Regions from separate parts of the Streptomyces sp. NBC_01717 genome, predicted to be linked through region 1. Evidence: riboswitches for the same ligand, from Rfam matches in the RefSeq annotation. Region 1 holds a riboswitch; each other region holds the start of a gene.
The links. Region 1 has a riboswitch for S-adenosylmethionine ahead of OHB49_RS38810 (putative leader peptide). Riboswitches for the same ligand answer to the same signal wherever they lie in the genome.
Positions count from the first base shown of each region.

Region 1 (10,075 bases):
CGTCAAGCGGGCGAGTGCGGCACTGTGGCCGCCGGCGGTCTTCACCGTGATGCGTAGGAACCGGGGGTGCGCGGGGGCGGAGAGGGAGTAGGGGTTGGCGCTCCACCATAGTCCGCGGGTCAGGAAGCGCCAGCGCAGGAACTGTCCCGGTTCACCCCCCAGCTCGTCCAGGTGCTCGCCGGTGAGGTGGACGGAGACCACGCCTGGTGCCTCGGGATGGACCGCGCTCACGCGCAGGCGGTGGCGCAGGCCGCGCCGGACGGGGACGGCGAACCGGTACCAGGCGACCAGCGCCGCGACGCCGAGGAAGAGCGAGTACCAGGCGGCCTGAGCCGACCGGTTGCCGACGAAGTCCGCTCCGTTGGAGAGCTGGTGCCCGAAGGTGAGGAATACGGCCAGGTATGTGGCGAAGTGCAGGTAGTGCCAGGTCTCGTAACTCAGCCTGCGACGGGCCGCGCGGGCCGAGAGGACCCCGGTGGCCAGGAACAGGAGGAAGCCGGCCGTGCCTTTGACGAGGTCTGGATAGTGCAGGACGAGCGACGAGGTCTGGCTGACCAGCTGCGTGTGGGAGCTCAGGGAGTAACCCCAGATGATCAGCAGGGTGTGGGCGATTGCCAGGGAGATGGTGCAGCGGCCGCCGAACGCGTGCCAGCGGGCAAGCTGGTCCGTGCCGATGGTGTGGTCCAGAAGCGGCATGCGGGCCATGAGGGCCAGCAGGACGGCGCAGGCGTACCCGGCCAGGAGCCCGGTGATGCGTCCCGCGCCGGTCAGCCAGCCCGCCGGGCCGATCACCGAGGTCGTGTCGCTCCACCACAGGGCGAGCACCCCGGCGGCGCCGGCCCAGATCACGAGCGGCGCCAGAATCGGCACGACGCTGCGGCGCGGGCGCCGGTGGCGCATCCCACGGCTCGCGTACGTGGTGGTGGATGTGGCGGTCATGGTGCTCCTCCGGATGGGACATGCTCCGGTGATGGGCGGCCAGCCTCACAGTCCAACTTCTGTGTACCTTCTGAAACGGCCCTGTCGGCCGCCTTCAGCGCCGATTCAGAGGAAACTCAGAGGCAGGGCTTGCCCTGCTGTGGTCTGTGCTGGGGGATGCTGAAGCAACCATGGACGAGCCACGTAAGACCTCGCTTCTGCACCGCCCCGACGGAGAGCCCGTACGGGTCCTCGTCGTCGACGACGAGCCCGACGTCACGGACGTGCTGGCCGGGGTCATGGCCGGGGAGGGCTGGCAGGTCCGCACCGCCGCAGACGGCGTGTCTGCGCTCGCGACGGCCCGTGATTTCCGGCCCGATGCGGTGGTCCTGGACTGGATGCTGCCCGACAGAAGTCCTGGCCCGGCTGCGTGGGCTGCTCCGGCGGGCCGGGATGACTGCCGAGCCGGGCACGAACCGGCTCACCGTCGGGGACCTCGTCATGGACGAGGAAGCCAGGGAGGTCAGACGCGGCGGGACCACGGTCGACCTGTCCCGCACCGAGTTCGAACTCCTACGCTTCCTCATGCGCAACCCGCGCCGAGTGCTGTCCAAGGACCAGATCCTCGACCAGGTCTGGGCCTACGACTTCGGCGGACGAGCCCATGTCGTCGAGCTCTACATCAGCTACCTGCGCAAGAAGATCGATGCCGGACGCACCCCGATGATCCACACCGTGCGCGGCGTCGGATACGTCCTCAAGCCGGACTCCCCATGAGGCGCCTGCCGCCCCGTACCCTGCGCGGTCAGCTCACCGCCGGACTCGTCACTCTGCTCGCCCTCGCCTGCCTCGTCGTCGGCATCACCACCGCCGTCGCTCTGAGAGGCTTCCTGATGGGGCGGCTGGACGAACAGCTCTCCGCCTCCGGCGGCCGGTTCGCCGCCAGCCTGGAACATGAGGCCAAACCCGACGCGGACAACCGTCCCGACACGCGCGGTCAGGCCGAAGCGACCTTCGGCGCCCGCCTCCTGAACGGCACCGTCACCCAGGCAGCCGTCGTCGACGAGGCCACCGACCGTGCCTTCCACCTCACCCTCCGGGATCGCCGTGTCTTGGCGGGGGTCCCCGTCGACGGAAGCGGACACAGCATCCGCCTCTCCGCACTGGGGGGCTATCGCGTCACGGCCGTTGAGGGCGACGACCAGGACATCCTGATCACCGGCCTGCCCCTGCACCCGGTGGAAGAGACCGTTCACCGCCTCGAAGCGGTCGAAACCGTACTGTTCGGCGCCGCCCTCGTAGTCACCGGCATCGCCGGTGCCCTGTGGGTGCGGATCTCCCTTCGCCCCCTCCAGAGGGTCACCGCCCGGGCAGCGGAGGTCGCCGGGCTGCCGCTCGCCAGCGGCGAGGTCGCCATGCCGGAACCACTTCCCGACACCGACCCGCGCACCGAAGTCGGCCAGGTCGGCACCGCCCTCAACCACATGCTCGGCCGCGTCGAGGACGCCCTCACCCGGCGCCAGGCCAGCGAGGAGAGGCTCCGGCACTTCGCCGCCGACGCCAGCCACGAGCTACGTACCCCCGTCGCCAACATCCGCGGCCACGCCGAGCTCGCCCTGCGCCGGCACGGCCCCGTCCCCGCCGAAGTCCGCCACGCCCTGGAACGCATCGATGCCGAGTCGCAGCGTATGACCCGCCTCGTCGACGACTTGCTCCTCCTCGCCCGCCTGGACGCCGGACGCCCTCTCGAACACGAACCGGTCGATCTGACCCTGCTGATCCTGAACACTACGGAGGACGCACGCGCCGCCGGCCCCGGCCACCGCTGGCTCCTCAATCTCCCCGAAGAACCAGTCACCGTCGCCGGAGACGCCCACCGGCTCCAGCAGGCCATCGGCAATCTCCTCGCCAATGCCCGTACCCACACACCGCCAGGCACCGACGTGACCATCGGCCTCACCACCGAGCCGGCCGGCGTTTCCGTCAGCGTGAGTGACAACGGTCCAGGCATCCCCGAAAAGCTTCAGCCCGAGGTCTTCGGCCGCTTCGTACGCGCCGACCACGCCCGCTCCCGCAGTACGGGAAGCACCGGTCTCGGACTCGCCATCGTCCATGCCGTCATCACCGCCCACGGCGGCACCGCCACCGTCACCAGCAGCCCCGGGCACACCACCTTCCGCCTGACACTCCCCAACTGAACACGTCCGGTCGGCGACGATGAACCGCGCCCCTTGACCTCTTGCCGGCGTCGAAGCCCCGGGTTGCTACCGGGCTGTGTCGGCCGTGCGGACGGACTGGGAGTCGATCAGCCCCGCGCTCGGCTCGCCGCTCCGGCCTCGCGGACCTGACCGCGCGGGGGCGCCGCGAGCGGGAGATCTTCGAGGAGGACAACGACCTCGACCGCAACCTCGGGCTCCTGGGCCGGTCGTTCGGCGCCTACGACTTCAGCGCGCACGATCTGGACGCGCCGTTTCCGGACGTCGCCCACCTCGCCGAGAAGGGTGGCCGGACAGCCGCGGCGAAGATCATCGAACGGGACAAGGCCGAAACCCTGACGCTTCGGCAGGTGGCCGAGTCGGCGAACCAGAGTTCCGCCAGTCGCCTTTCGTGGGCGCCCCCGAGACCGTCGCGGACGCGATCGAGAAGTGGTTCGAGGCGGGCACCTTCGACGGCATCAACCTCGCCTTCCGCACCAACGGCGAGCTGGAGCTCTTCGTCGACGGTGTGGTACCGCTCCTGCAGAAGCGCGGACTGTTCCGTACCGAGTACGAGGCCGACACCCTGCGGGGCAACCTTGGTCTGCCGATCCCCGTCAACCGCCACACCAGCGAGCGCCGGCTTGCGAACGGTTGAGGGCGACGCCTCCGACCGACGAGGTCCAACGTCCCTGGCCGGACGCGTACTTCGCCGCCTGGGAGAAGTCGCTACGCCCGCGTATCAGGTTGCCCCGGTTCGTGTTCCCGGCGAAGGACAAGGGCACGGAACTCCGCCAGATCGGCGGCGACGTCCGCCGGGCGGCGCAGCGCATGGCGCAGAGCGGTGCGTTTGCTCGACCTGCTCCCGCAGCACGCCCTGGCCGGCAAGACGGTGCTGCCGCTGGCCACCGGCGGGAGCACAGCGCACGTCCTGGCCATCGACTACGCGCTGCGCCCCGTGCTCAGCGCCATGGGCGCCGCGCACATAGTCCAAGGCTGGTTCACGCTCGACAAGGACATCACCGTCGGCGACGACGGCACACCGGCCGTCGCACCGGCGTCCGCTGACGCCCTGACCCAGGTCACGGAAGCCTTCTCCGTCGCACTGGGCGGCCGGCTGGCGCTGGTGGCGGCCACCGCTTGAGCCCGTCGTCGGCGGGCCACGGCATCTGGGCTGCACCCCGTGGTCGTGTGGGAACCTCCTGCGGGACGGCGCCGGAAGCGGCATCTTCGAGGACGGCAACGGCACTTGAGAGCAGTCGGCCAGCCCTCGGCGTCGTACTGCGGGGATCCGAATCCCGGCCGGGTGGCGCGTTCGCCCAGCGTCGCGCGGGGATCTCCTCGTCCACTGGTACCGGACTGCGAACACTCGCGCAGCGAGGCGGTGGCCACAGGGACATCATTCGCGTAGCCGGCCCAGGTGACGACGATCTGCTCGGCCGACGACTGCGGTGCGCGGACGGGACGGTGCTCAACAGATGGCCGGACCGCGGTACTCAGGTGCTTCGGAAACGGCGAATGGACAGGTACATCTCGCAGCCGAGGCAGTAGCCGAAGGCTGCGTTGAGGAAGGCCGCAGCAAGGGCGAGCGCGGTGGCGGCCAGGCCGAGCCACTCGGCGCCGGCGAGGTAGCCGACGGTGCCGACCAGACCGAAGCCGAAGCCCACGCCCTGCGCGAAGCGGGGCGGACGGGCATCCTCCAGCTCGCGCGGCTGGGCGAGTCCGGGCCGAATTGCGACCCGATACAGCCAACCGTACGGGGAGTACTGCAGGCCGGCGAAGGCACCGAGCGCGAAGATCGCGGTCTGCACGGCCAGCAGGGCGCCGCTGCCAGTGATCAGTACGGCACAGAGGACAAGTGTGGTGAGCGCGGCGGCAAAGCGGGTGCCTCGCGGGTCGATCTGCATGAGGGGACTCCGGGACAAGGGGAGGATGACGATCGGGCCGGCGCAGGTGTCAGCGACAGCGGCAGGCCGTGACCCGGCAGAGGTCGACCACACGACGAGTGGTCAGCCGTAGCGGCCGGAGAGCGGAGTCCATGGCGGACATGCTAGCGGCGCGATACCGAGCGGTCGATGGCCAGTTGGGGCGAGGAGTTGGGGGCGGTGGGGCAGACTGGTCGTATGACCGGGTTGGTGGTGTGTGTCGCGGTGCTCGTTCTGGCGGGCATCTTCGGGGTGGTGCAGGCGGCACGCAGCGGCAGGCTCCGGTTGCGGCCCACGGATGGTGCGGTGCGCCTGTCGGCGGCGGAGATCGGGGCCGAGCTGGGGGAGCGGGTGACGCTGCTTCAGTTCTCCACCGCCGTCTGCCAGCCATGCCGGGCGACGCGGCGGATGCTGGCCGAGGTCGCCGGGACGGTGCCGGGAGCGGTGCATCTGGAAATCGACGCGGAAGCCCGGCTGGAGCTGGTGAGGCGACTGGAGATTCTGCGCACGCCGACCGTGTTTGTTCTCGACCCGACCGGTCGGGTTGTCGGCAGGGCGTCCGGGCAGCCCAGGCGTGCGGACGTGATCGCGGCCATCGGTAAGGTAACCGGGGCCTCCATCACCCCATCGTGATCAGGTAGCTCACTCCGGTTCATACAGCCGCCTCCAGCACCGATGCCGCTCTAAGAGTGGATCGGACGCACTCTGCGCCGTCGCACGGACTGCCTGTTGACGCGTAGTCGGGAGGGCCGGAGGAACAAACGGCGTAGGTGTGTTGTTGTGGCGTGGCGTCATGACCATGACCTCCGGACATTGCGCGGCGCCGCCGCCCCGCGTAGCGTTCCGAGCAGGTTATGAGTGTCAGCGTCAAGCCCTGGCTTGCTGACCGGCAACCCTCCTGCGCGGCGGGGTGCTCCAGGTGACGACCAGGCGGGGCCCGTCCGGGTTTCGCAAGCGCGAGGCCCTCGGGCCCGCCGAGGCCGGAAGGGCGGAGGTGACGGCCATGCCACCCGTGTCCTGCCCGCCTGTCAGGGTTCTTGTCCCGCGGCGCAGCGTCCATCTGTACTCCCGGCCCCACATCGACCTTCAGCGCGTGGCCGGCGCGCTCTGTTGTTCCTGACCTGTTCTCCCGCCGCCGAACCTCCGGACGAGGTGCGGCGATCACATACGGTCGATCAGGAAGGCACCCCTTTCATGTCCTCATCTCCTTCTTCGCTGTCTTCTTCGCTTCACCTCGCCGTGGCCCTCGACGGTGCGGGCTGGCACCCGGCCGCATGGCGCGAGCCGGTGGCCCGTCCCGGAGACCTGCTCACCGCCGAGTACTGGGCCGACATCATCACGGAGGCCGAACACGGCCTGCTGGACTTCGTGACGATCGAGGACGCGCTCGGGCTCCAGTCCTCGCGCTTCACGGAGCCCGACAGTCGCACCGACCAGGTGCGTGGGCGGCTGGACGCGGTGCTCATCGCCGCGCGCGTGGCCCCGCTGACTCGGCACATTGGGCTCATACCGACCGTGGTCGCCACCCACACCGAGCCATTCCACATCTCCAAGGCGATCGCCACCCTCGACTATGTGAGCACCGGTCGTGCGGGCCTGCGGATCCAGGTCTCGGCGCGGCAGAACGAGGCGGCCCACTTCGGCCGCCGTGCGTTTCCGCGCTTCCGTATCGAGGATCTGGACAGCCCTGCCGTACGGGAGCTGACCGCCGAACTCTTCGAAGAGGCCGGCGACTCCATCGAGGCGGTGCGCCGCCTGTGGGACAGCTGGGAGGACGACGCCGAGATCCGGGACGCCGCCACAGGTCGCTTCATCGACCGCGACAAGCTGCACTACATCGACTTCGAGAGCAGACACTTCAGCGTCAAGGGCCCCTCGATCACGCCCCGGCCACCGCAGGGACAGCCGCTCGTCAGCGCCCTCGCGCACCAGAGCGTGCCCTTCCGACTGGTGGCTCGTTCAGCCGACATCGGGTACGTCACCCCGCACGACACCGACCAGGCCCGCGCAATTGTCGACGAGATCCGCGGCGAACAGGCTGCGGCGGGGCGTGCGGAGGATCCCCTGCACATCTTCGGTGACCTGGTGGTCTTCCTCGACGACGACCCTGCAGCGGCGACGGCCCGCCGAGATCGCCTGGACGGCCTCGCGGGTTACCCGTACACCAGTGACGCGAAGGTGTTCACCGGCACTCCCGCGCAGCTCGCGGACCTGCTCCTGGAGTGGCAGCGGGCCGGACTGTCCGGTTTCCGGCTGCGCCCCGCCGTGATCGGCCACGACCTCGAGGCGATCACCCGTGGCCTGGTTCCCGAACTGCAGCGCCGCAACGCCTTCCGGCGCGCCTATGAGGCCGACACCCTGCGCGGGCTGCTCGGACTCTCCCGCCCCGCCAACCGCTACGCCACCGTCTGAGCCGGAGGATTCACCGAACATGAGCACCAGCAATGGATCCGGCAAGCCGCTCAAGCAGATACATCTCGCGGCCCACTTCCCCGGCGTCAACAACACCACCGTGTGGAGCGCCCCCGAGGCGGGCAGCCATGTCGAGTTCAGCTCGTTCGCGCACTTCGCGCGTACCGCCGAACGCGCCAAGTTCGACTTTCTGTTCCTCGCCGAAGGGCTGCGGCTGCGTGAGCAGGGCGGGAAAATCTATGACTTGGACGTGGTGGGGCGCCCCGACACCTTCACTGTGCTGTCCGCACTCGCCGCCGTCACCGAACACGTCGGCCTGACCGGCACCATCAACTCCACCTTCAATGAGCCCTACGAAGTGGCCCGCCAGTTCGCCAGTCTCGATCACCTCTCGGGTGGGCGCGCAGCGTGGAACGTCGTCACCTCATGGGACGCCTTCACCGGCGAGAACTTCCGCCGCGGCGGCTTCCTCCCGCAGGAAGAGCGGTACTCCCGGGCCAAGGAGTTTCTGGCCACCGCCAACGAACTGTTCGACTCCTGGCACGGTGATGAGATCGTCGCCGACCAGCAGACCGGCACCTTCCTCCGGGACGCACAGGCCGGAGCTTTCATTCACAAGGGACAACACTTCGACATCGAAGGGCAGTTCAACGTCCCGCGCAGCCCGCAGGGCCGTCCAGTGATCTTCCAGGCCGGCGACTCCGACGAAGGCCGCGAGTTCGCGGCCTCAAGCGCCGACGCGATCTTCAGCCGGTACAGCGCTCTCGAGGAAGGACAGGCGTTCTACACCGACGTCAAGGGCCGCCTCGCCCGCCACGGCCGCACCCACGACCAACTGCTGATCCTGCCCGCCGCGACCTTCGTCCTCGGTGACACGGACGCCGAGGCGCAGGAGATGGCCCGCGAGGTGCGCCGCCAGCAGGTCAGCGGCGCCACCGCGATCAAACACCTGGAGTTCGTCTGGAACCGCGACCTGTCCGGGTACGACCCGGAGGGCCCGCTTCCCGACATCGACCCGGACCTCGGTGAACACACCATCGCCCGCGGGCGCGCGCAGGTACGAATGTACCGCGACCCGCTGGCCACAGCCCGGGAGTGGCGGGAGCTCGCGGCCGCCAACAAGTGGTCGATCCGTGACCTGGTCATCGAGACCGGCAACCGCCAGGCCTTCGTCGGCTCCCCGGCCACCGTTGCCGAGACCATCAACTCCTTCGTCCAGGCCGACGCCAGCGACGGCTTCATCCTCGTCCCGCACATCACCCCCAGCGGGCTGGACGTCTTCGCCGACACCGTTGTCCCGCTGCTGCAGGAGCGCGGCGTGTTCCGCACGGAGTACGAGGGCAGGACGCTGCGTGACCACCTCGGCCTGGCCCACCCCGATGCCGACGCTCCGGTTGAGCGGGTGGCGTCCTGAAGTTCCTGGCCATCACTCTCACCATCCATGCCCCGGACCCGGTGACCGGCGTTCAGAAGCCGACCGACGAACGCTTCCGCGAGGTGATCGACAACGCGGTGCCGGCCGAGGAGCTCGGGTTCGTCGGCTTCGGCGTCGGCGAACGACACGCGGCGACCCGCTCTTCTCGGCGAACGTCACCAATCCGATCGATACGTACGCCGAACCGATCCTGTCCGCGACTGGGGGAGTCCACTGCGACGCGCACCTTGAACTCGCCGCGGTCTCCCACCCGGTATACGAACGGGGTCAGTTGCTCGACATCGCCGACGGCGACGCGGCCGCCGAGCGGGCTCGCGCACGAGGAACTTGTGCAGGCTCGCCGAGGAGAGCGCGGTCAGCACGGCCACTTCCGTGTCGAGCGGTGGCGATACGGATGCCTCGTCGGCATCGGCCCCCTCCGGGGCGGGTGTGGGGTATGACGAGCGGCCGCCGGTGTGGCAGCCGGGCCTGGGCGAGGAGGCGCTCAGCGGCCTGCACCCGGCTGCGAAGTCCCCAGGCCCAAGCCTTGGGCGACGCGCGTGCCGAGCTCGGGATCCACTTTCGTCCAGTAGTCGTTGACCGCGCGCTCCTGGATGAAGCGCTCCACTCCCTGGCTCAGCTGCCAGACGATGTTGTCGACCAGATGGTCCCGCTCGGTCGGCGTCATCACCTGGCGGTAGAGAGTGCCGGGCTGGATGAAGTCGTTGTCGTCCCGGTGCGCCTCGTAGGCCGTGCGCATGATCTCGCCGGCCTCCACAAACCAGCTCGGATCGCGGTAGCGCTGTGGATCGGCCTTGGGCCCGCCGTAGCTGTTCGGCGCGTAGACCGGCTGGTTCCCATTGTGGCGGTAGCGCATCGGTCCGTCTTTGTTGTAGTTGTGCACCTCGTTGCGTGGCCGGTTGACCGGCAGCTGCTCATAGTTCGGGCCGGTGCGATAGCGGCTCGAGTCGCCGTAGGCGAACAGCCGCCCCAGCACCATCCGGTCCGGGCTGGGCCCGATGCCGGGGACAAAGTTCGCCACGTCGAACGAGGCCTGCACGATCTGGGCGAAGAAGTTCTCGGGGTTGCGGTCGAGCACCAGGCGCCCGACGGTGATCGGCGGATAGTCCTCGTGCGGCCAGACCTTGGTCACGTCGAAGGGGTTGAAGCGGTAGTCGGCCGCGTCCTCGTAGGGCATGATCTGCATCTCG
Region 1 covers NZ_CP109178.1:8,572,927-8,583,001, forward strand. The annotation lists gene OHB49_RS38775 (ferredoxin reductase family protein) at 1-939, opposite strand, end outside; partial or broken gene OHB49_RS38780 (response regulator transcription factor) at 1,110-1,695, shown strand; gene OHB49_RS38785 (HAMP domain-containing sensor histidine kinase) at 1,692-3,116, shown strand; partial or broken gene OHB49_RS38790 (LLM class flavin-dependent oxidoreductase) at 3,269-3,771, shown strand; partial or broken gene OHB49_RS38795 (NAD(P)H-dependent oxidoreductase) at 3,964-4,257, shown strand; gene OHB49_RS38800 (DUF4395 domain-containing protein) at 4,610-5,020, opposite strand; gene OHB49_RS38805 (TlpA family protein disulfide reductase) at 5,237-5,671, shown strand; SAM riboswitch class IV at 5,889-6,001, shown strand; gene OHB49_RS38810 (putative leader peptide) at 6,042-6,158, shown strand; gene OHB49_RS38815 (LLM class flavin-dependent oxidoreductase) at 6,233-7,450, shown strand; gene OHB49_RS38820 (NtaA/DmoA family FMN-dependent monooxygenase) at 7,470-8,864, shown strand; partial or broken gene OHB49_RS38825 (LLM class flavin-dependent oxidoreductase) at 8,861-9,013, shown strand; gene OHB49_RS38830 (catalase) at 9,370-10,075, opposite strand, start outside.

Region 2 (10,075 bases), 4.2 Mb from region 1:
AGCCGGCCTTGCGACGGCGTGCGACGAACACCGCGCCCGCGCCGATCGCCAGGGCCGCGCCGCTCGTGAGGGCGAGCTGCGACGTCGCGGAGGACGAGCCCGTGGCGGCGAGGCTGCCGCTCACGGGGCTCGCCGACGCGCCGCCCTGCGGCTTGACGTCCGAAGTGTTCGGCTCGGTCGTGCTCGGCTTGGCGTCGTCGACCTTGCCGGGCTTGCTGCCCGCGGCTGCGATCAGGAACTCGTAGCCCTCGAGGTCCGGGTTCCCGCCACAGGTGCCGTTGTCGTTGAAGTAGTCACCGGCGACGAAGGTGACGCCGTTGCCCGCCGGGGCCGAGGCGTCGACCGTGAGGCGCATCTTGACGTCGGCGTGGGCGCCTGCCTTCAGTGGGCTGATGGCGTCCATGTAGTGCTCGTTGTCGACGGTCTTCCACGTCGAGGACTCGGCGGACGACCACTGCAGGTGCACCAGGTCGTCGATGTCCTTGAGCCCGCTCTTGTCGGTCGCGTGGACGTAGGCGAACGGAAGTACCTCGTCCATCGTCTTCGCGGTGCCGTTGGTCACCCGGAGATTGAAGTTGACCTTCGTGCCGGCGACGACTGTGGACGGCAGACCGGTGACGACCGTGGTGAGCTTGGCCTCGGGGACGCAGTCCTCGCCGCCCTCACCCGCCTCCTCCTTCGCCTTGGCCAGCGCCTCGTCGGCGGCGGTCTTGTCAGCGAGCGCCGCCTCGGTGGCCTTCTGCGCCTGGTCCAGCTTCCGGGCCGCGGCGACCCGCTCGTCGTCACGCGCGTCCAGGGCGTCCACGACCTTGGCGTCGGCGGCGACCTTGACATCGGCGGCGGCTGCGGCGGCGGCTTCCGCCTCGGTGAGAGCCGTCGCCGCCGCGGTCTTCTCCTCCTCGGTGGCCGTCTCCGGGAGGGCGTCGACCGCCGCCTTGGCGTCGACGACCGCCTGGTCGGCGTTGGTCTTCGCGGTGGCGGCGTCGGCCGCCGCGGCCTGGGCGGCCTTGGCCGCCACAGCCAGCGGAGAGGTGTCGGACAGGACCGCTTCCAGAGCCGCGTAGGCGGCACTCTCGGCCGCTACGGCGTCGTCGTACACATCCTGCGCTGCGGCGGCGGCCTTTTCCAACTCCGCGATGGACGGCTTCTCCTGCGTCTGCGCTGTCGGCCTGTCGTCGGCGAACGCAGGGGTGACCGACAGGAGGAGCGCAGGGGTGGTCACTGCGGCGGCAACAGCTGTGGCAAGAATCCGGCGAATCTTCACAAGAGCCCTTCGGGGTCCGAAAAGAGAAGAAGGGTCGCAGCGGAATGGGACACGCATATGCGACTTGAGGCGATCGTATGACCGGGACAGCGGTCGGCCGTCACGAGTTTTTCACCCGCTCCGGCCGGCACCACCACACCGGCACAGACAGAAGAGACGAAAGGGTGCAGTTGCTTTCACTACCTGCACTTTCGCTGTGATGAATGCCACATGCACCTGGATGCCTCGTCCTACACCTCCGCCGGCGCCCCTGCGCTCACAACCCGGAAGGACGGCCGCAGAGTTGGGGCGTTTCCATCGAGGAACTCGACAGGGAGGCGATCGAGGCCGCGAAGCAACTCCTGAGCAAGAGACCAGTGGAAGTACCCCGGGACCGGCCATCGACCTGCCGCAACGGGGCGGACCGTCCGCAACGCCGCCCGGGCGCGGATGCCGGATTCGCAGGCCTTGAGTCGCGGAGTCCGAGCGCGCTGTTCCGCTGCCGCCCGATCACCGAAATGCCACCCGAACGGCCCGCTCCGCCCACACCGTCCGCCGCGCCGCGGATCCTGGAGTGCGCGAGATGCGGGGCACCGGGCCGGGCATGGGGCGCCGGGTGGCCGAGGGGTCCGTCACCGGATGGCGGAGATACGCGCTGCGGACGGCCATCGATCCGAGAGGGTTACGTCCGATTCATAGTGTGTCCATTTCATGGTGCGTCCATGAAAAGTTTCCTACCGGCCAGTAGACATGTGACTCGGCCTCACCGAGTGTTGAACGCGTGCATGTCAACCTCGACACAGGAGACACCCTCATGAGCCGAAGCCGTACCCGGTTCACCCGTACGGCGGGCGTCGCCGCCGCGGCCGCCGTTCTCGCCCTCGTCGCGCCCGCCACAGCCGCCCAGGCCGCCCCCGTGTCGTCGCCCACCGCCGGGGCAGTCGCCACGTCCTGGGCCCCCGGCGGCAATGCCGCCATCCTGGGCATCGACTACGGCACCTGGCAGCGTGATGTCGCCGCGGTCATCGACGTGGCCCGCCCCTACATCCAACAGCGCATCGCGCAGACCCCCGCGGGCCAGAAACCGGCGATCGTCCTCGACATCGACAACTCGTCGCTGGAGACGGACTTCCACTACTTCTGGACGTTCCCGACCCCCGCGATCGCCCAGGTCCGTGATCTGGTCCGGTACGCCGACTCCCAGGGCGTCGCCATCTTCTTCGTCACCGCCCGCCCGGGCATCATCGCCTCGCTGACGCAGCACAACCTCACCGCGGTCGGCTACCCGGTGACCGGCCTCTACGTCCGCGACCTGCCCGACCTCTTCGACGAAGTCAGCACGTACAAGACCGCCAAGCGTGCCGAGATCGAGGCCCGGGGCTACACGATCATCGCCAACATCGGCAACAACGAAAGCGACCTGGTCGGCGGCCACGCCGAGCGGACGTTCAAGCTCCCGGACTACGACGGCAAGCTCTCCTGACCGCTGACCGGCCGTCACCGCCGCGGACATGGCATCGGCCCCCGGGACCAGTACAGGTCCCGGGGGCCGATGTGCGACCGAAACTACTGATCCGTCAGGATCAGAAGTCCATGTCACCGCCCGGCATGCCGCCCGGAGCGGCCGCAGAGGCCTTCTCCGGCTTGTCGGCGATGACGGCCTCGGTGGTCAGGAACAGCGCGGCGATCGACGCGGCGTTCTGCAGAGCGGAGCGCGTGACCTTCGCCGGGTCGAGAATGCCCTCGGCGATCATGTCGACGTACTCGCCGGTCGCGGCGTTCAGACCGTGACCGATCGGCAGGTTGCGCACCTTCTCGACGACGACGCCACCCTCGAGACCACCGTTGACGGCGATCTGCTTGAGCGGAGCCTCCAGCGCCAGCTTGACGGCGTTGGCGCCGGTCGCCTCGTCACCCGAGAGCTCCAGCTTCTCGAAGACGGCGGAGGCCTGCAGCAGCGCCACGCCACCACCGGCGACGATGCCCTCCTCGACGGCCGCCTTCGCGTTGCGAACGGCGTCCTCGATGCGGTGCTTGCGCTCCTTGAGCTCGACCTCGGTGGCGGCACCGGCCTTGATGACGGCCACGCCGCCGGCCAGCTTCGCCAGGCGCTCCTGGAGCTTCTCGCGGTCGTAGTCCGAGTCGGAGTTCTCGATCTCGGCACGGATCTGGTTGACGCGACCCTGAACCTGGTCGCTGTCACCGGCACCGTCGACGATCGTGGTCTCGTCCTTGGTGATGACGACCTTGCGGGCGCGGCCCAGCAGGTCCAGGCCGGCGTTCTCGAGCTTGAGACCGACCTCCTCGGAGATGACCGTGCCACCGGTGAGGATGGCGATGTCGCCGAGCATGGCCTTGCGGCGGTCACCGAAGCCCGGGGCCTTGACGGCAACGGACTTGAAGGTGCCACGGATCTTGTTGACGACCAGGGTCGACAGAGCCTCGCCCTCGACGTCCTCGGCGATGATCAGCAGTGCCTTGCCGGACTGCATGACCTTCTCCAGCAGCGGAAGGAGGTCCTTCACGTTGCTGACCTTGGAGTTGACGATCAGGATGTACGGGTCGTCGAGGGACGACTCCATGCGCTCCATGTCGGTGGCGAAGTACGCCGAGATGTAGCCCTTGTCGAAGCGCATACCCTCGGTGAGCTCCAGCTCCAGACCGAAGGTCTGGGACTCCTCGACGGTGATGACGCCTTCCTTGCCGACCTTGTCCATCGCCTCGGCGATGAGCTCGCCGATCTGGGTGTCGGCGGCGGAGATGGAGGCCGTCGAAGCGATCTGCTCCTTGGTCTCCACGTCCTTGGCCTGCTCCAGCAGAGCGGCGGAGACGGCCTCGACGGCCTTCTCGATGCCCCGCTTGAGGGCCATCGGGTTTGCACCCGCGGCTACGTTGCGAAGGCCCTCACGGACGAGCGCCTGGGCGAGAACGGTGGCGGTGGTCGTACCGTCGCCGGCGACGTCGTCCGTCTTCTTGGCGACTTCCTTGACCAGCTCTGCGCCGATCTTCTCGTACGGGTCCTCGAGCTCGATCTCCTTGGCGATGGAAACACCATCGTTGGTGATCGTGGGCGCGCCCCACTTCTTCTCGAGGACGACGTTGCGGCCCTTGGGGCCAAGGGTGACCTTGACGGCGTCGGCGAGCTGGTTCATCCCGCGCTCGAGACCGCGCCGTGCCTCCTCGTCGAACGCGATGATCTTGGCCATGTGAAGTGGTCCTCCCGGACAGGGGTGGATTTCTCCGGACCGAGTGGCGCCCGCGACGGACGGCCTGCCTGCCCGGTGGTTCCTTGCCCCACCGGACCTGCGGGCCTCACCGGCCCGGTCCAAGTTCTGTCACTCTCACCTGGAGAGTGCTAACGCCAATGATTAGCACTCGACCCCCACGAGTGCAAGCGCCCCCGGCGGTTGTGGACAAGGCGTGGACGGGGCGACGGTCCGTGGAATGAGGAATGTCGTGGGGAGGCCACGCGGGTGATGGCCGACGCGACGCGTGAAGGGCCCGTCCCCCTGGGGGTACGGGCCCTTCATGCGTGAGTGGTGTCGTTGGCCGACCGCGCCGAGCTCAGCCGACGGCGAGCTTGACCATGTCCGCCTGCGGCCCCTTCTGGCCCTGCGAGATCTCGAATTCAACTCGCTGACCCTCTTCGAGGGTGCGGTACCCGTCCATCTGGATCGCGCTGTAGTGGACGAAAACATCCGCACCACCGTCGACCGCGATGAAGCCGTACCCCTTCTCCGCGTTGAACCACTTGACGGTGCCCTGAGCCATGCCTAACTCCCCTATTACTGGCCCTTGCACAGGACCGCACTTCGCGGGCCCGGGTCAGAACTCACCCTCCGACAGGAGAGGGTGCGTGCGCCGGAACGCGTCGACCGCGGCCGAATGTATCTGCCCAACTGCCCTCTGCAACAGGTCAATCGGACGAGAATTCTGGGCAGCACCGAACGCCCGAATATGCGGAATTTATGCGATTCCAGGGCAACTCGGGCCGGGCAAAGGCCACTTATGGCGCAAGGGGTTCGAGCACTTTGGCTGCATCTTGTCGCGGGCGGGCGCATTCTCATATGCGGTCGGCACGGGCAGCGGAGGGGACTTCCCAACTGTACCCCGCTTAACCATGCAGAATTGCCCCCTCCGCTTACCTCGCAGAGGGGGCAATTCCGGTGACACTGTGAAGTCGGCCGCGGGGCCTACGGGGAGTCCGTGCCGGGGCGACGGAGGGTCAGCAGCCGCCCGCGACGGCGGGGATGATCGAGACGCCGGCGCCGTCCGGGGTGGCCGCCTCCAGGCCGCCCTCGAAGCGCACGTCGTCGTCGTTGACGTACACGTTCACGAACCGGCGCAGCTTGCCCTGGTCGTCCAGGACGCGCGCGGCGATGCCCGGGTGGTTCTGCTCCAGCGACTCGATCACCTGGGAGAGGGTCGCGCCCTCGGCCGGGACCTCGGCCTGACCGCCCGTGTAGGTGCGCAGGATGGTGGGGATACGGACCTTGACGCTCATGTGGGTGCCTTCCTTACGTCTCGGGTGGACGTCTCGGGTGGACGTCCCGGTGGTCGGGTCAGCTGCGGGCCAGGCCGGCGGCGCGGAACGCGTCGAGGCTGGGCCGGATGGTCGCCGTCGGGCCGGTGGTCGGGGCGACCGCGTCCAGCGTCTTCAGACCGTCACCGGTGTTGAGGACGACGGTGGTGAGCGTCGGGTCCAGCAGGCCGGCCTCGATCAGCTTCTTCGTCACGCCGACCGTCACCCCGCCGGCCGTCTCCGCGAAGATGCCCTCGGTGCGCGCCAGCAGCTTGATCGCGTCGACGACCTGCTCGTCGTCGACGTCCTCGACGGCACCGCCGGTCCGGCGGGCGATGTCCAGGACGTAGGGGCCGTCCGCCGGGTTGCCGATCGCCAGCGACTTGGCGATCGTGTTCGGCTTCTGGGGGCGTACGACGTCGTGACCGGCCTTGAAGGCGGTGGAGACCGGGGAGCAGCCCTCGGCCTGGGCGCCGAAGATCTTGTACGGCTTGTCCTCGACGAGACCGAGCTTGATCAGCTCCTGCAGACCCTTGTCGATCTTCGTGAGCTGCGAGCCGGACGCGATCGGGATGACGAGCTGGTCGGGCAGCCGCCAGCCGAGCTGCTCGCAGATCTCGTACGCGAGCGTCTTGGAGCCCTCGCCGTAGTACGGGCGCAGGTTGACGTTGACGAAGCCCCAGCCCTCGCCGAGCGGGTCGCCGATGAGCTCCGAGCAGAAGCGGTTGACGTCGTCGTAGTTGCCCTCGATGCCGACCAGTTCACCGCCGTACACCGCGGCCATGACGACCTTGCCCTGCTCCAGGTCGTGCGGGATGAACACGCAGGACCGCAGGCCGGCCCGGGCGGCGGCCGCGCCCACGGCGCCGGCGAGGTTGCCGGTGGAGGAGCAGGAGAGAGTGGTGAAACCGAAGGCGCGGGCGGCCTCGACGGCGATCGCGACGACACGGTCCTTGAAGGAGTGCGTCGGGTTGCCGGAGTCGTCCTTGACGTACAGGCCGCCGGTGACGCCCAGTTCGCGGGCGAGGTTGTCGGCCTTGACCAGCTTGGTGAAGCCGGGGTTGATGTTGGGCTTGTCCGCGACATCGGCGGGGACCGGCAGCAGCGGCGCGTAACGCCAGATGTTGTTCGGTCCGGCCTCGATGCGCTTCTTCAGCTCGTCCGGGGAGCCGCTCGGCAGGTCGTACGCCACTTCGAGCGGCCCGAAACAGGTCGCGCAGGCGAAAATGGGACCGAGCTCGAAACGCTCTCCGCACTCGCGGCAGGAAAGTGCCGCGGCGGGACCGAGGTCGACAGCGTCGGCGGAAGAATTGGTGCTCACTGCAACGGTCTGCGTAGCCATGATGGCGAGGCCCTTTCTCCTCATCTTCCTCGCGACGCATTTCGCCACGAGACGGAATTGGCACCTTCCCCACCTGACCTCGCGGTCGGCAGGAGGGTTGCCGGGACTTCAACGGGCCGTTCCCTCAGTCCCTCTGGATGAGCGCTGTGGCACTGGATCATCGATCCAGGCATTTATCGGCGGAGGACCCCGGCATGCGAGGGTCGTCCGCGTTGTTCAAGACTGTAACCGAAGCATCGGACGGTTGAGATAGCCGTCCGAACCGCGAGATGGATCACATACAGGGAGTATCGACCGTGCTGGAAGAGGTCGAACGCTGGCTGACCAGGCGTTCCTGGTCGGCCGCCGACCGCCCGCTTGACCGGCTCGTCGCCGCCAGGGCCAGGGATCCGCTGCGCGGAAGTGTGAGCGTCGTGCTGCCCGCCCTCAACGAGGAGGCGACGGTCGGCGCGATCGTCGAGACGATCCGGGTCGAGCTGATGGAGAAGGTCCAGCTGGTCGACGAGCTGCTGGTGATCGACTCCGGGTCGACGGACGCCACCTCCGAGGTCGCCCGGAAGGCGGGCGCCCGGGTGGTGCACCGTGACGACATACTCCCGCGGATACCCGCCCTGCCCGGCAAGGGCGAGGTCCTCTGGCGATCACTCCTGGTCACCGACGGGGACATCATCTGCTTCATAGACGCCGACCTGAAGGACTTCTCCGCGGACTTCGTCTCCGGCATCATCGGCCCGCTGCTCACCGATCCCGAGGTGCAGTTCGTGAAGGCGATGTACGACCGCCCGCTCGGGGACACAGCAGGCCAGGGCGGTCGTGTCACGGAACTCGTGGCCCGCCCGCTGCTCAATCTGCACTGGCCTCAGCTGGCCGGCTTCGTCCAGCCGCTGGGCGGCGAGTACGCGGTGCGGCGCTCACTGCTGGAGCGGCTGCCGTTCCCGGTCGGTTACGGAGTGGAACTGGGCCTGCTCGTGGATGCGCTGCACACCGTGGGGCTGGACGCGCTGGCCCAGGTCGATGTGGGTGTCAGGAAGCACCGCCATCAGGACGGACAGGCGCTGGGCCGGATGGCGGCGGCCATCTACCGAACGGCACAACTGCGCCTCTCCCGTGGCCACTTGGTACGACCATCCCTCACCCAGTTCGAACGGGGCGAGACCGGCTTCGTACCGCGCACGCACGCCGTGGACACGGAGGAGCGGCCGCCGATGCAGGAGATCAGGGAGTACGTTTCGCGCCGCGCCGCCTGAGGTGGTCTGACTTCGCACGTTTGGGCGGTTCGCGATCGGGCTAGATTCCGCAACATGGTCTCCGAGCACGTGATCACGTCTGCTGCCCAGGTACTCGTCGCGTCCAACCGCGGCCCGGTCTCGTACGCACTGAGCGAGGACGGTTCGATCAGCGCCAAACGGGGCGGCGGCGGACTCGTCTCCGGGCTGAGCGCCGTCGAGGACAAGCTGTGGGTCTGCGCGGCGCTCGGTGACGGGGACCGGGTGGCGGTCCGGCGCGGGATCGCCGAGCCGGGCGTACGGATGCTCGACATCGACGCCGATGTGCACGCCGACGCGTACAACGGCATCGCGAACTCGGTGCTCTGGTTCGTCCACCACATGCTGTACCAGACGCCGCTGGAGCCGGTCTTCGACGCGGAGTTCCGCCGGCAGTGGGCGTCGTTCGAGGCGTACAACCTGGCCTTCGCGCAGGCGCTCGCCGAGGAGGCGGGCGAGGGCGCGGCGGTGCTGGTGCAGGACTACCACCTGGCCCTGGTCCCCGGCATGCTCCGCGACCTCCGCCCCGACCTGCGGATCGGCCACTTCTCGCACACCCCGTGGGCCCCGGTCGACTACTTCCGCCTGCTGCCCGACGACATCGCGGAGCAGCTGCTGCGCGGCATGCTCGGCGCGGACCGGGCGGGCTTCCTGACCCAGCGGTGGGCGGACGCGTTCACCGCCTGCTGCACGGAGGTCCTGGGCGGCACCGGCCGGACGAGGATCGGCGTGCACGGTCTGGGCGCGGACGCGGACTTCCTGCGCCGCCGGGCGCACGAGGCGGACGTGGACGAGCGGATGGCGATCCTGCGGGAGCAGGTGGGCGGCACCGGCCGGAAGACGATCGTGCGGGTCGACCGTACGGAACTGTCCAAGAACATCGTGCGCGGGCTGCTGGCGTACCGGGAGCTGCTGAACACCCGTCCGCAGTGGCGCGAGCGGGTGGTGCATGTGGCGTTCGCATACCCGTCGCGGCAGGACCTGGCGGTGTACCGGGAGTACACGGCCGAGGTGCAGCGGCTGGCGGACGACATCAACGAGGCGTACGGGACACCCGATTGGACCCCGGTACTGCTGCATGTGAACGACGACTTCGCGCGCTCGCTGGGGGCGTACCGGCTGGCGGACGTGGCGCTCGTCAACCCGATCCGCGACGGCATGAACCTGGTCGCGAAGGAGGTCCCGGTGGTCTCCGACCAGGGCTGCGCGCTGGTGCTGTCGCGGGAGGCGGGGGCGTACGAGGAGCTGGGCGCGGACGCGATCGTGGTGAACCCGTACGACGTGTCGGCGACGGCCGTCGCGCTGCACGAGGCGCTGACGATGCCGGACGGGGAGCGGGCGGAGCGGTCGAAGCGGCTGGCCGCTGCGGCGACTGCATTGCCGCCCCAGCGGTGGTTCCTGGAGCAGCTGGAGGCGTTGCGGCGGGACTGACCGTTCGGCGGCGATCGTTCAGAGGCGCCGGGCGAGCGCCGCGAGGAAGTCGACCACGGCCGCCGGACCCGGCAGCAACAGGTCCGCACGCTCGGCCAGTTCCGGTACTTCCGCGCTTCCGCTGCACACCAGCAGACCCGGGATGCCGTCGGGGCCCTCCGTGCGGAGCTTCTCCACCGCCGCGTACGCGGCGAGGTCGCCCAGGTCGTCCCCGGCGTACAGGACGGACTCGGCGTCCGTCTCCCGTACGTACTTCGCGAGCGCCACGCCCT
Region 2 covers NZ_CP109178.1:4,353,772-4,363,846, forward strand. The annotation lists gene OHB49_RS19670 (LAETG motif-containing sortase-dependent surface protein) at 1-1,264, opposite strand, end outside; gene OHB49_RS19675 (HAD family acid phosphatase) at 2,058-2,726, shown strand; gene groL (chaperonin GroEL) at 2,827-4,449, opposite strand; gene OHB49_RS19685 (cold-shock protein) at 4,808-5,014, opposite strand; gene OHB49_RS19690 (MoaD/ThiS family protein) at 5,469-5,747, opposite strand; gene thrC (threonine synthase) at 5,806-7,107, opposite strand; SAM riboswitch class I at 7,125-7,251, opposite strand; gene OHB49_RS19700 (glucosyl-3-phosphoglycerate synthase) at 7,404-8,354, shown strand; gene OHB49_RS19705 (alpha,alpha-trehalose-phosphate synthase (UDP-forming)) at 8,409-9,803, shown strand; gene otsB (trehalose-phosphatase) at 9,822-10,075, opposite strand, start outside.
Region 2: linked by a shared signal. The riboswitch ahead of thrC (threonine synthase) and the one ahead of OHB49_RS38810 (putative leader peptide) in region 1 are both predicted to bind S-adenosylmethionine.

Region 3 (10,075 bases), 1.9 Mb from region 1:
AGCACGGTCACGCGGGTGCGGCTCGGCTGCTTGGGACGACGGTGGGACGCCACGAAGGCGAGCTCCTTCTTCCTCGAGCCGCCTACCGGGTTGTGGGGGATCGGATCCCCGGCTCCGTGCACGTCACGGACTCGGCGGTTCCTTCGCTGTCACCCCGGATGGGTGATCAACCGTGCGAAGGTTCGAGGCCCGACCTTAGTGACCATCTTGTGATCAGTTCAAATCCTCACAAGCAAAATCTCGCCCCAACGGTCACTTCTTTACTCACATCACACCGCGTGTAGCCGCAGCTTGACGGACCGTTCTGTAAATTCCGGCAAGTCACCACAACTAGCACTAAACACGCGAAAGTCGCTTCAGGAGCAAGACGGACGCAACGGGCCTGGCCCCCGCCTTCGCGACGCCGTCCGCCACCTCGCGGTCGGTGGAGACCACGACGACGGGCCTGCCCGGCGGTTCGGCGCGGGCCAGTTGACGGATGAGCTCGTCGGCGGTGACACCTGGCTTGCTGAAGAGCACCCGCACCCCGCGCGGCGGTGCGAGCAGGACCGGAGCGGCCAGTTCGGCCCCGTCGAAGACGCAGGTCATCTCGGCGCCGGACTGCGCCGCGAGCACCGCGAGACCGCCCAGCAGCCGCAGTCGCTGCTTCTCCAGCGGCAGTTGCGGATAGCCGGTCTTGGTGACGTTGTAGCCGTCCACGATCAGATGCGCCTGCGGCAGTGCGAGCAGTTGGTCGAGCAGGGCCGGGTCGGTGTCCGAAAGCGCCCTGGCGGCAATGTCCTTGGGCGACATCGCACCGGGCTCGACCGCGTCGACACTGTCCGCGGGGCGGATCGAAGAGGGCGGCAGGGCCAGTTCGCGGCGCAGCCCGCGGGCCGCGTCGAGCACCGTGTCGAGCAGCAGCCGCAGCCGCATGTCCTCGACCGAGCGGCCCTCCCTGGCTGCCCTGCGGCTCGCCTCGACGGACGCCTCCGCCTCTCCGAGCCGGGCCCGCAGCCGCCGGGTCTCGCTCTCGGCCGCGGAGATCCGCGCGGCCGCCTCGGTCCGTACGGTCTCGGTCTCGGCCTTGCCCCGGCGCACCGCTGCCTCACCGCGCTTGACCTCGCTCAGGGCGGAGCGCAGTTTGCGCTGCAGCGCGTCGGCTTCCTTGCGGGCCGCGTCCAGCTCACCGCGGAGCCGTTCGGTCTCGCTCTTGGTCTGGGTCCGGGCCTGGGCGAGTTCCTCGCGCAGCCGTTCCAGTTCGCGCCGGCTCTCCTCGTCGGCCCGTTCGGCGTCGGCCCGCTGGACCTCCTCGCCGGCTGCGGCGACCAGCTTCACCCAGCCGACCGGGCGCAGCACATAGGCCGCGGCGGCCACATCGACGGGGTCGGCGGCAGCGGGCGGCGCCCCTGCCTCCACAGCCGCGGTCAGCTCGGGCTGCGACTCCCGGAGCCGTTCTCCGATGCGCTGGCGGAACAGTGTGTCGCTCTCCAGGGCGGCCGCCATCGCGTTCCCGGCGAACTTGGCGCGCCGGGTCGGGGTGAAGCGGGCGTACTGCCTCAGCTGGGCCGGGAGTTCGGTGACCGTGAGGCCACCGAACGCGTCCGAGACCAGCGCGACGACCCGCCGCCGTACGCCTTCGGGCAGCGGGCGGTCGAGCGCCTCGACGGCGTCGCCGGCTCCATCTGCCGGTTCGGCGCCGCTTGCGGGCTGCTCCACGATCCGTCACCCCAAATGTCTGTCCGCACGGCCCCGTCAGGAGTCGGCACCCGGCCTGTCGACTAGTTCGATCTGGTCCACCGCGTTGCACCAACGACACCGGACCGACTCGATGGTCTCACTGACCACCTCGCGCTCTTCGACGGTCGCTTCTCCTGCGAGGTCGAGATGCACGTATTCGACAACCTTGGACGAACGCGTCACGTCGAAGCGCGTGAGATTCCCGCAGAGCGTGCAGCGCCAGCGGGTCCCGTCGGTCGGCTGGGGAACCGTCGTCATCGTTGCGTCCTCTTTCGTCGAGCGTCGTGCTGCTGCCTGCCCAGGATCTCGCGGTGCGCCGTCGAACTGCGGATGTCCTGCTGTAACCCTACGGCCTTGTGCATACCCATCGGCACGGCGAGGCGGTCTGCCCCGTTCCATTACCTTGCGTCATGCTCTGTTCATGATCGAACGGCGTGCTGTGACGGGCGGACCGACCGGCAGGCTCCTGCGCGCCGCCACCGCGGGCGGTGCCCCGGTGACGTATGCCCTCATCGGCCTGTGCTGTGCCATCTTCCTGATCAGCCCGCTCTCCGGGTTCAACCCCACGTACGGCACCGCCGACACCCTGCTCGCCGCACAGGCCGGGTACTTCGAACGCTGGGGGGTGATCCCCGCCGAGCTGTGGGGCGGCTCGGCACACGCCCTGCTCACCCCGCTGACCGCACTCTTCGTGCACGGCAGCTGGCTGCATCTGCTCGGCAACATGCTCTTCCTGTACGTCTTCGGGGCGATGGCCGAGGAGCGGATGGGCCGTGCCGAGTTCGCCTTCTTCTATCTCGGCTGCGGCTATCTCGCCCTGCTGGCGTACGCGGCGGCGCACGCCAGCTCCGACCAGACCCTCGTCGGCGCCTCGGGGGCGATCTCCGCGGTGCTCGGGGCGTTCCTGTACCTGTTCCCCCGGGCCCGGGTCACCAGCCTCTTCCCGTTCCTGCTCTTCCTGCCACTGCGCTTTCCCGCCTGGATCGTGCTGATCTTCTGGTTCGTCCTGCAGTGGATGGCGGCGCAGGGTGCGGGCAGCGGACCGGGGGTGGCCTATCTCGCCCATGTGGTCGGCTTCGCCACCGGCTTCCTCTACGCCTGGGGGCGCTACCGCCGTGGGGCTAGAGTGAAGACTCCAGCCACGGCCACCGAGGGAGAAAGCCAGCCGTGATCACCGCGATCGTGCTCATCAAAACCAGCGTGGACCGGATTCCCGAGATCGCCGAGTCCATCGCGGCGCTGGACAGCGTCAGCGAGGTCTTCTCGGTCACCGGCACGTACGACCTGATCGCCATGGTCCGGGTGGCCAAGCACGACGATCTGGCGGACGTCATCCCCGGCCGGATCAGCAAGATCCCGGGCGTCGAGGGCACCGACACGCATGTCGCGTTCCGTACGTACTCGCAGCACGACCTGGAAGCCGCCTTCGCCATCGGTCTCGACGCGTAGGTACGCCACATCACGCCGTAATACTTCGGCCGGGGACGGGCAGCTGCCCGTCCCCGGCCGAAGTATTACGGCCTCGGTGCCCGGCCGGTCAGACCTGAGCCGTGCCCCGGTCCGGGACGCAGCGGCCGTCCTCGGTGCGGTACTTCCACTGGGCACCCTCGCTCACCAGCTCCTTGACCGCGCGGACGAACCGCTCGATGTGCTCGTCCGGCGTACCGGCGCCGAAGCTGACCCGGATCGCGTTCAGCGAGCGCTCGCCCGGCTCGGCCTCCGGCGCACCGCACTCGCCCGGGTCCTGCGGGTCGCTGCCCAGCAGGGTGCGCACCAGCGGGTGGGCGCAGAACAGTCCGTCGCGTACCCCGATGCCGTACTCGGCGGAGAGCGCCGCCGCGAAGTGCGAGCTGTTCCAGCCCTCCACCACGAAGGAGATGACGCCGACCCGCGGGGCGTCGTCGCCGAACAGCGACAGCACCTTGACCTGAGGGACCTCGGCAAGGCCTTCGCGGACCCGGGTGACGAGCTGCTGCTCGCGGGCGACGAGGCGGTCGAAGCCGGCCTCGGTGAGCGCCTTGCAGGCGGAGGCGATGGAGTAGACACCGATGACGTTGGGCGAACCGGCCTCGTGCCGGGCGGCGGTGGAGTGCCACTCCACGTCCACACCGCCGTCGGTGCGCCGGGCGACCTTCCGGGAGGCGCCGCCACCGGCCAGGTACGGCTCGGCGTCCTGCAGCCAGTCGGCGCGGCCCGCGAGGACACCGGAGCCGAACGGCGCGTACAGCTTGTGTCCGGAGAAGGCGACCCAGTCGACGTCGAGCTCGTCGATGTCGACCGGGTGGTGCGGCGCGAGCTGTGCGGCGTCCAGCACGATCCGGGCGCCGTGGGCGTGGGCGGCGGCGGCCAGCTCCTTCACCGGCCACAGCTCACCGGTGACGTTCGAGGCGCCGGTGACGCAGACCAGCGCGGGGCCGTACGGGTCACGGCCGGCGAGCGCCCGCTCCAGCGTCTCGATGGCCTGGGCCGGGGTGCGGGGAGCATTGAGGTAGGTGACACGGGCGTCGCGCCAGGGCAGCAGCGAGGCATGGTGCTCGGTCTCGTACACGAAGACCTGACAGTCGGCGGGGACCGCCCCGGCCAGCAGGTTCAGCGAGTCCGTCGTCGACCGGGTGAAGATCACCTGGTCCCCGGCGCGGCAGCCGAGGAACTCCGCGACCGCCTTGCGGCTGTTCTCGAAGAGGTCCGTGGAGAGCTGCGAGAGGTAGCCGGCGCCGCGGTGGACGCTGCCGTAGTACGGGGCGTACGCGGCGACGTCGTCCCACACCCGCTGCAGGGCCGGGGCACTGGCCGCGTAGTCCAGGGCGGCATAGGTGACTTCTCCGCCGGTAACGAGCGGAACAGTTACATCCTTGCCCAGAACAGGCAGCGGGGAACAAATGGAACGGTCGGCGGCAGCGGTGACGACAGACATGGCGAACTCCCGTAAGAGGCAGGCGAATTCACTGCGCCGGCGGGTACGCGGCAGCGCAGGAGGAAGAAAAAGGGGGTTGCGGAGAGGGGCCGGACCGGGCCCTATCGCATTCGCTTGCTCACAAGAGGCTCCTTGAGGACCAGGACCCCAGGGATGTGACATTCACAGATGTCGAGGGGTCCGCGCTTGCCGCAGACCTCGCTGCCTACGGCCTGGTCTTCACCCGGGGCACCCCGCCACGGACGGAGGGTTGCCGGACAGCGGGCCGGGGCCGTAGTCGCTGTCACTCATGACCTGCCCAGCATCTTGCCATACGTGGGTCGACGCGCAAGGCGCAGTCCAAGATCTGGACTGCGCCCCGGTCGGCATTTCCCGTTCGGTCAGGCGTTGCTGACCGTCACCCAGCGCTCCAGCGCCGCCCGGGCCGCACCCGAGTCGATGGACTCGGCGGCCTTGGCGATCCCGGCGGCCAGCTGCTCGTTCAGAGTGCCCTCACCCGGGTCCAGCGCCACCAGCGCCGCCGCCGAGTTGAGCAGCACCGCTTCGCGCACCGGACCGGTCTCACCGGCCAGCAGCCGGCGGGCCACATCGGCGTTGTACGAGGCGTCGGCGCCGCGCAGCGCCTCGACGGGGACCAGCTGGAGGCCGACGTCGCGCGGGTCGAAGGCCTCCTCGCGCACCTCGCCGTCCCGGACCACCCAGATCCGGGAGGTCGCCGTGGTCGTCAGCTCGTCCAGACCGTCGTCGCCGCGGAAGACCAGCGCCGAGTTGCCGCGCGCCGCGAGCACGCCCGCGACGATGGGGGCCATCTTCAGATCGGCGACACCGATGGCCTGGGAGCGCACCTGGGCGGGGTTGGTGAGCGGACCGAGGATGTTGAACGTGGTCTGCGCGCCGAGCTCCTTGCGGGCCCGTGCCGCGTACCGCAGGGCGGGGTGGAACTTCACCGCGAAGCAGAAGGTGATGCCTGCCTCCTCCGCCACCTCGACGACGCGCTGCGGGGCCAGCTCCAGATTGACGCCGAGCTTCTCCAGGACGTCGGAGGCGCCGCTGGCCGAGGAGGAGGCGCGGTTGCCGTGCTTGACGACCTTGGCTCCGGTGCCCGCGACGACGATCGCGGACATCGTGGAGATGTTGACCGTCTTGGCGAGGTCGCCGCCGGTTCCGACGATGTCGACCGTGCGGCCAGGCACCTGGATCGTGGTGGCGTGCTCGTACATGGCGCGGACGAGTCCGGTGACCTCGTCGACGGTCTCGCCCTTGGCGCGCAGGGCGACGGCGAAACCGGCGATCTGCACGTCGGTCGCCTCGCCGCTCATGATGTTGTCCATCGCCCACGCGGTGTCGTCGGCGGTCAGGTCCTGGCCGCGCAGCAGGGCGTTCAGTACGCCGGGCCAGGAACGAGCCGCCACGCTGTCGCCGCCGACCGGGGTCACAACGTTCATGGTCCGCTCCTGGGGGTCCACAGCCGAAAAGGTATGGACCCCACCCTATCGAGCGCCCGGGACAGCAAAGAGCCCCGTCCATCGAATGGACGGGGCTCCCGCTGTGGCGATCAGTTGAGGCGATCAGTGGTGGCCGTGGCCGCTGGTGATCTCCTTGTACTCCTCGGCAGTGGGCTTTTCGATCTGGTTGTGCTCGCCGAAGTAACCCTTGCTGAGCTTGGCCCGCAGCCTCTGCATCGCGGGCACCTTGCGCTCGACACCGTTCTCGTCGACCGTCGGACCGATCTCGACCGGCTTGTACTGCTCGTGCGCGGTGAGCGTGTGCAGCTGCGCGGGGTTGAGCGGCTCGTGGATCTCGACGAACTCACCGTGCGGCAGGCGCTTGATGATGCCGGACTCGCGTCCGTGCAGCACCTTCTCCCTGTCGCGGCGCTGAAGGCCGAGGCAGATCCGCTTCGTGACGAGGAACGCCAGGACCGGGCCCACGAAGATGAAGATCCGGACGAACCACGAGATGGAGTTCAGCGAGAGATCGAAGTGCGTGGCCCAGAGGTCGTTACCGCCGCCGATGAAGACGACGATGTACTCCGTGATCCAGGCGACGCCGAACGCCGTCCGGGTCGGGGCGTTGCGCGGGCGGTCCAGGATGTGGTGCTCGCGCTTGTCCCCGGTGACCCAGGACTCGATGAACGGGTAGACCGCGATCACGGCCAGCACCAGGCCGAAGGCCATCAGCGGGATGAACACACCCAGGACGAGCGTGTGACCCCACAGGTTGATCTCCCATCCCGGCATCACGCGGATCAGACCCTCGGCGAAGCCCATGTACCAGTCGGGCTGGGCGCCGGTGGACACCTGGTCCGGACGGTACGGACCGATGGCCCAGATCGGGTTGATCGAGGCGATCGCCGCGATGACCGCGATGACACCGAAGACCAGGAAGAAGAAGCCTCCGGCCTTCGCCATGTAGATCGGCAGCAGCGGCATACCGACGACGTTCTTGTTCGTGCGGCCGGGACCCGCGAACTGCGTGTGCTTGTGGAAGAAGACCAGGATCAGGTGGCCGACCACGAGACCGAGCATGATGCCCGGCAGCAGCAGGATGTGGATCGAGTAGAACCGGGCGACGAAGTCGCCGCCGGGGAACTCTCCGCCGAACAGGAACATCGAGATGTACGTGCCGACGATCGGCGTGGCCAGGATCGCGCCCTGGGTGAAGCGGACACCCGTACCGGAGAGCAGGTCGTCCGGGAGCGAGTAGCCGGTGAAGCCGGTGAACATACCCAGCACGAACAGCAGGAAGCCGAACAGCCAGTTGATCTCACGCGGCTTGCGGAAGGCACCCGTGAAGAAGACGCGCATCATGTGCACGAACATGGCGGCGAGGAAGATCAGCGCGGCCCAGTGGTGGATCTGGCGGACCAGCAGACCACCGCGGATGTCGAAGCTGATGTCCAGCGTCGAGGCGTAGGCCTCGGACATCCGGATGCCCTGCATCGGCTCGTACGAGCCGTGATACACGACCTCGTTCATGCTCGGGTGGAAGAACAGCGTCAGATACACACCCGTGAGGATGATGATGATGAAGCTGTAGAGGGCGACTTCACCGAGCATGAAGGACCAGTGGTCCGGGAAGATCTTGCGCATGTTGGCCTTGGCCAGGGAGTAGATCCCGAGCCGGCCGTCCGCCCAGTCGGCCACCCGCTCGCCGGCGGGCGCCTTGCGCTTCGTGTCGGTCGCAGTACTCATCCGCGCTCCCAGAATGCAGGACCGACGGGCTCTTCGAAGTCACCGAGCGCCTCGAGGTTGCCCTCGCTGTTCACACCGATCCGCAGCTGCGGAAGGGAGTGACCGGCCGGACCGAAGATGACGCGGGCGCCGTCGGAGAGGTCGAAGGTGGACTGGTGGCACGGGCAGAGCACGTGGTGCGTCTGCTGCTCGTACAGGCTGATCGGGCAGCCGACGTGGGTGCAGATCTTCGAGAAGGCCACGATGCCCTCGTGGGCCCACTCGCGCTCGCGCTTGTCCTTGATGTTCTCCGGCTGGATACGGATGATCATCAGCGCAGCCTTGGCGATCTGCGTCTGGAAGTCGTGAGCGTCCTCCGTCAGGCCCTCGGGCATGGCGAAGGTCAGCGAACCGACGGCGACGTCCTCGGGACGCAGCGGCTCCATCGTGTTCATGTTGATGAGCTGCTTGCCCTTGGACCACAGCGTCTGACGGAGCTTCTTCTCCGGCAGCGGGCCGAGGTCGCGCAACAGCATCACGCCGGAGAGCGGCACCAGGGCCAGCGCACCGAACAGGGTGTTGCGGATCAGCTTGCGCCGGCCGAACGCGGACTCCTCGGCACCGGCCGCGAAGTCGGCGAGGACCTTCGCCTTGACCTCGGGCTCCGCCTCGATGGCGTGCCGGTCGTCGGCGACCTCCTCGTCGGACATCAGGGTGCGCGCCCAGTGGACGGCGCCCGCGCCGATCGCGAAGAGGGCCACGCCCAGGGTCAGCCCGAGGGAGAAGTTGAGCGCGCTCACATGGCCGAACGGCCAGATGAACACGATCTTGTCCACCGGGAAGATGACGTACGAGGCGATGAAGCCGATGGTCGCCAGCATGGACAGCACGAACAGGAACGCGACCGTACGCTCGGAGCGCTTCGCGGCCTGTTCGTCGATGTCCTGGATGCGCGGCCGGTGGGCCGGCAGCCCCGGGTCGGCGAACGGGTCGTCCGCGCCCTCTACCGCGCCGTGCGCGGCTTCCTGCTCAGCGGGCAGGTTCTCTTCTGGAATCTTCTCTTGGCTACTCATGACTTCTTGGCCTTAGCGGTGTGGGCCGCGACCCAAACGGCAACTGCGACGAGTGCGCCCAGACCGAAGATCCAGGCGAACAGACCCTCGCTGACCGGACCGAGCCCGCCCAGCTTGAGGCCACCAGGGGTCTCGGACTCGGCGCTGTTCACGGTCTTGACGTACGCGATGATGTCCCGCTTCTGCTGCTCGGGCATCGTCGAGTCGGGGAAGGACGGCATGCTCTGCGGGCCGGTCTGCATGGCCTCGTAGATGTGCTTCGGGTCCACGCCCTCAAGGCTGGGCGCGTACTTGCCCTTCGTCAGGGCACCGCCCTCGCCGGTGAAGTTGTGGCACTGCGCGCAGTTGGTACGGAACAGGTCGCCACCCTTGGCGATGTCCGCACCGTCAGGGCTGACCTGGTCCTCGGTCGGCACGATCGGGCCGGCGCCGAGCGACGCGACGTACGCCGCGAGCTGGTCGATCTCGGCCTGGGTGTAGATGACCTTCTTCTTCGGTACCTGGGCACCCGGCTGCTGGGCCGGCATACGGCCCGTGCCGACCTGGAAGTCGACGGCGGCAGAGCCCACGCCGACCAGGCTCGGCCCGTCGGACGAGCCCTGACCGCCGGCTCCGTGGCAGCTGGCGCAACCGACGGAGTACAGCTTCTTGCCCTCATCGATGGCGAGGGACTGGGCGGTGTCGTCGGCCTGCGCCTTGCTCGCGGGCGCAAACGCGGCGTACAGCCCCCCAGTAGCCGCAAGCGCGAGGAGTAGTACGACGACCGCCGCCAACGGATGGCGTCGTCGTGCGGAGAGCTTTTTCACGGATTACCCCGGTGTCAGGATCTTCTGCGTCGATGCTGGATGTGGTTCGGGTTCGAGCCCGGTTACTTGATCATGTAGATCGTGGCGAAGAGGCCGATCCACACGACATCGACGAAGTGCCAGTAATAGGACACGACGATGGCAGCGGTCGCCTGTTCATGGGTGAACCTCTTGGCCGCGTATGTCCTGCCCAGTACGAGCAGGAAGGCGATGAGACCGCCTGTCACATGCAGACCGTGGAAGCCGGTGGTCAGGTAGAACACCGAGCCGTACGGGTCGGAGGACAGCGAGAGGCCGTCCTTCTTCACCAGCTCGGTGTACTCGAAGACCTGGCCTCCGATGAAGATCGCACCCATCACGAACGTGATCACGAACCAGGCACGGAGCTTC
Region 3 covers NZ_CP109178.1:6,712,753-6,722,827, reverse strand. The annotation lists gene OHB49_RS30425 (C40 family peptidase) at 1-53, opposite strand, end outside; gene OHB49_RS30420 (NYN domain-containing protein) at 337-1,698, opposite strand; gene OHB49_RS30415 (hypothetical protein) at 1,735-1,977, opposite strand; gene OHB49_RS30410 (rhomboid family intramembrane serine protease) at 2,141-2,890, shown strand; gene OHB49_RS30405 (Lrp/AsnC family transcriptional regulator) at 2,887-3,168, shown strand; gene OHB49_RS30400 (aminotransferase class V-fold PLP-dependent enzyme) at 3,257-4,633, opposite strand; SAM riboswitch class IV at 4,811-4,928, opposite strand; gene trpD (anthranilate phosphoribosyltransferase) at 5,014-6,078, opposite strand; gene qcrB (cytochrome bc1 complex cytochrome b subunit) at 6,202-7,827, opposite strand; gene qcrA (cytochrome bc1 complex Rieske iron-sulfur subunit) at 7,824-8,879, opposite strand; gene qcrC (cytochrome bc1 complex diheme cytochrome c subunit) at 8,876-9,685, opposite strand; gene ctaE (aa3-type cytochrome oxidase subunit III) at 9,748-10,075, opposite strand, start outside.
Region 3: linked by a shared signal. The riboswitch ahead of OHB49_RS30400 (aminotransferase class V-fold PLP-dependent enzyme) and the one ahead of OHB49_RS38810 (putative leader peptide) in region 1 are both predicted to bind S-adenosylmethionine.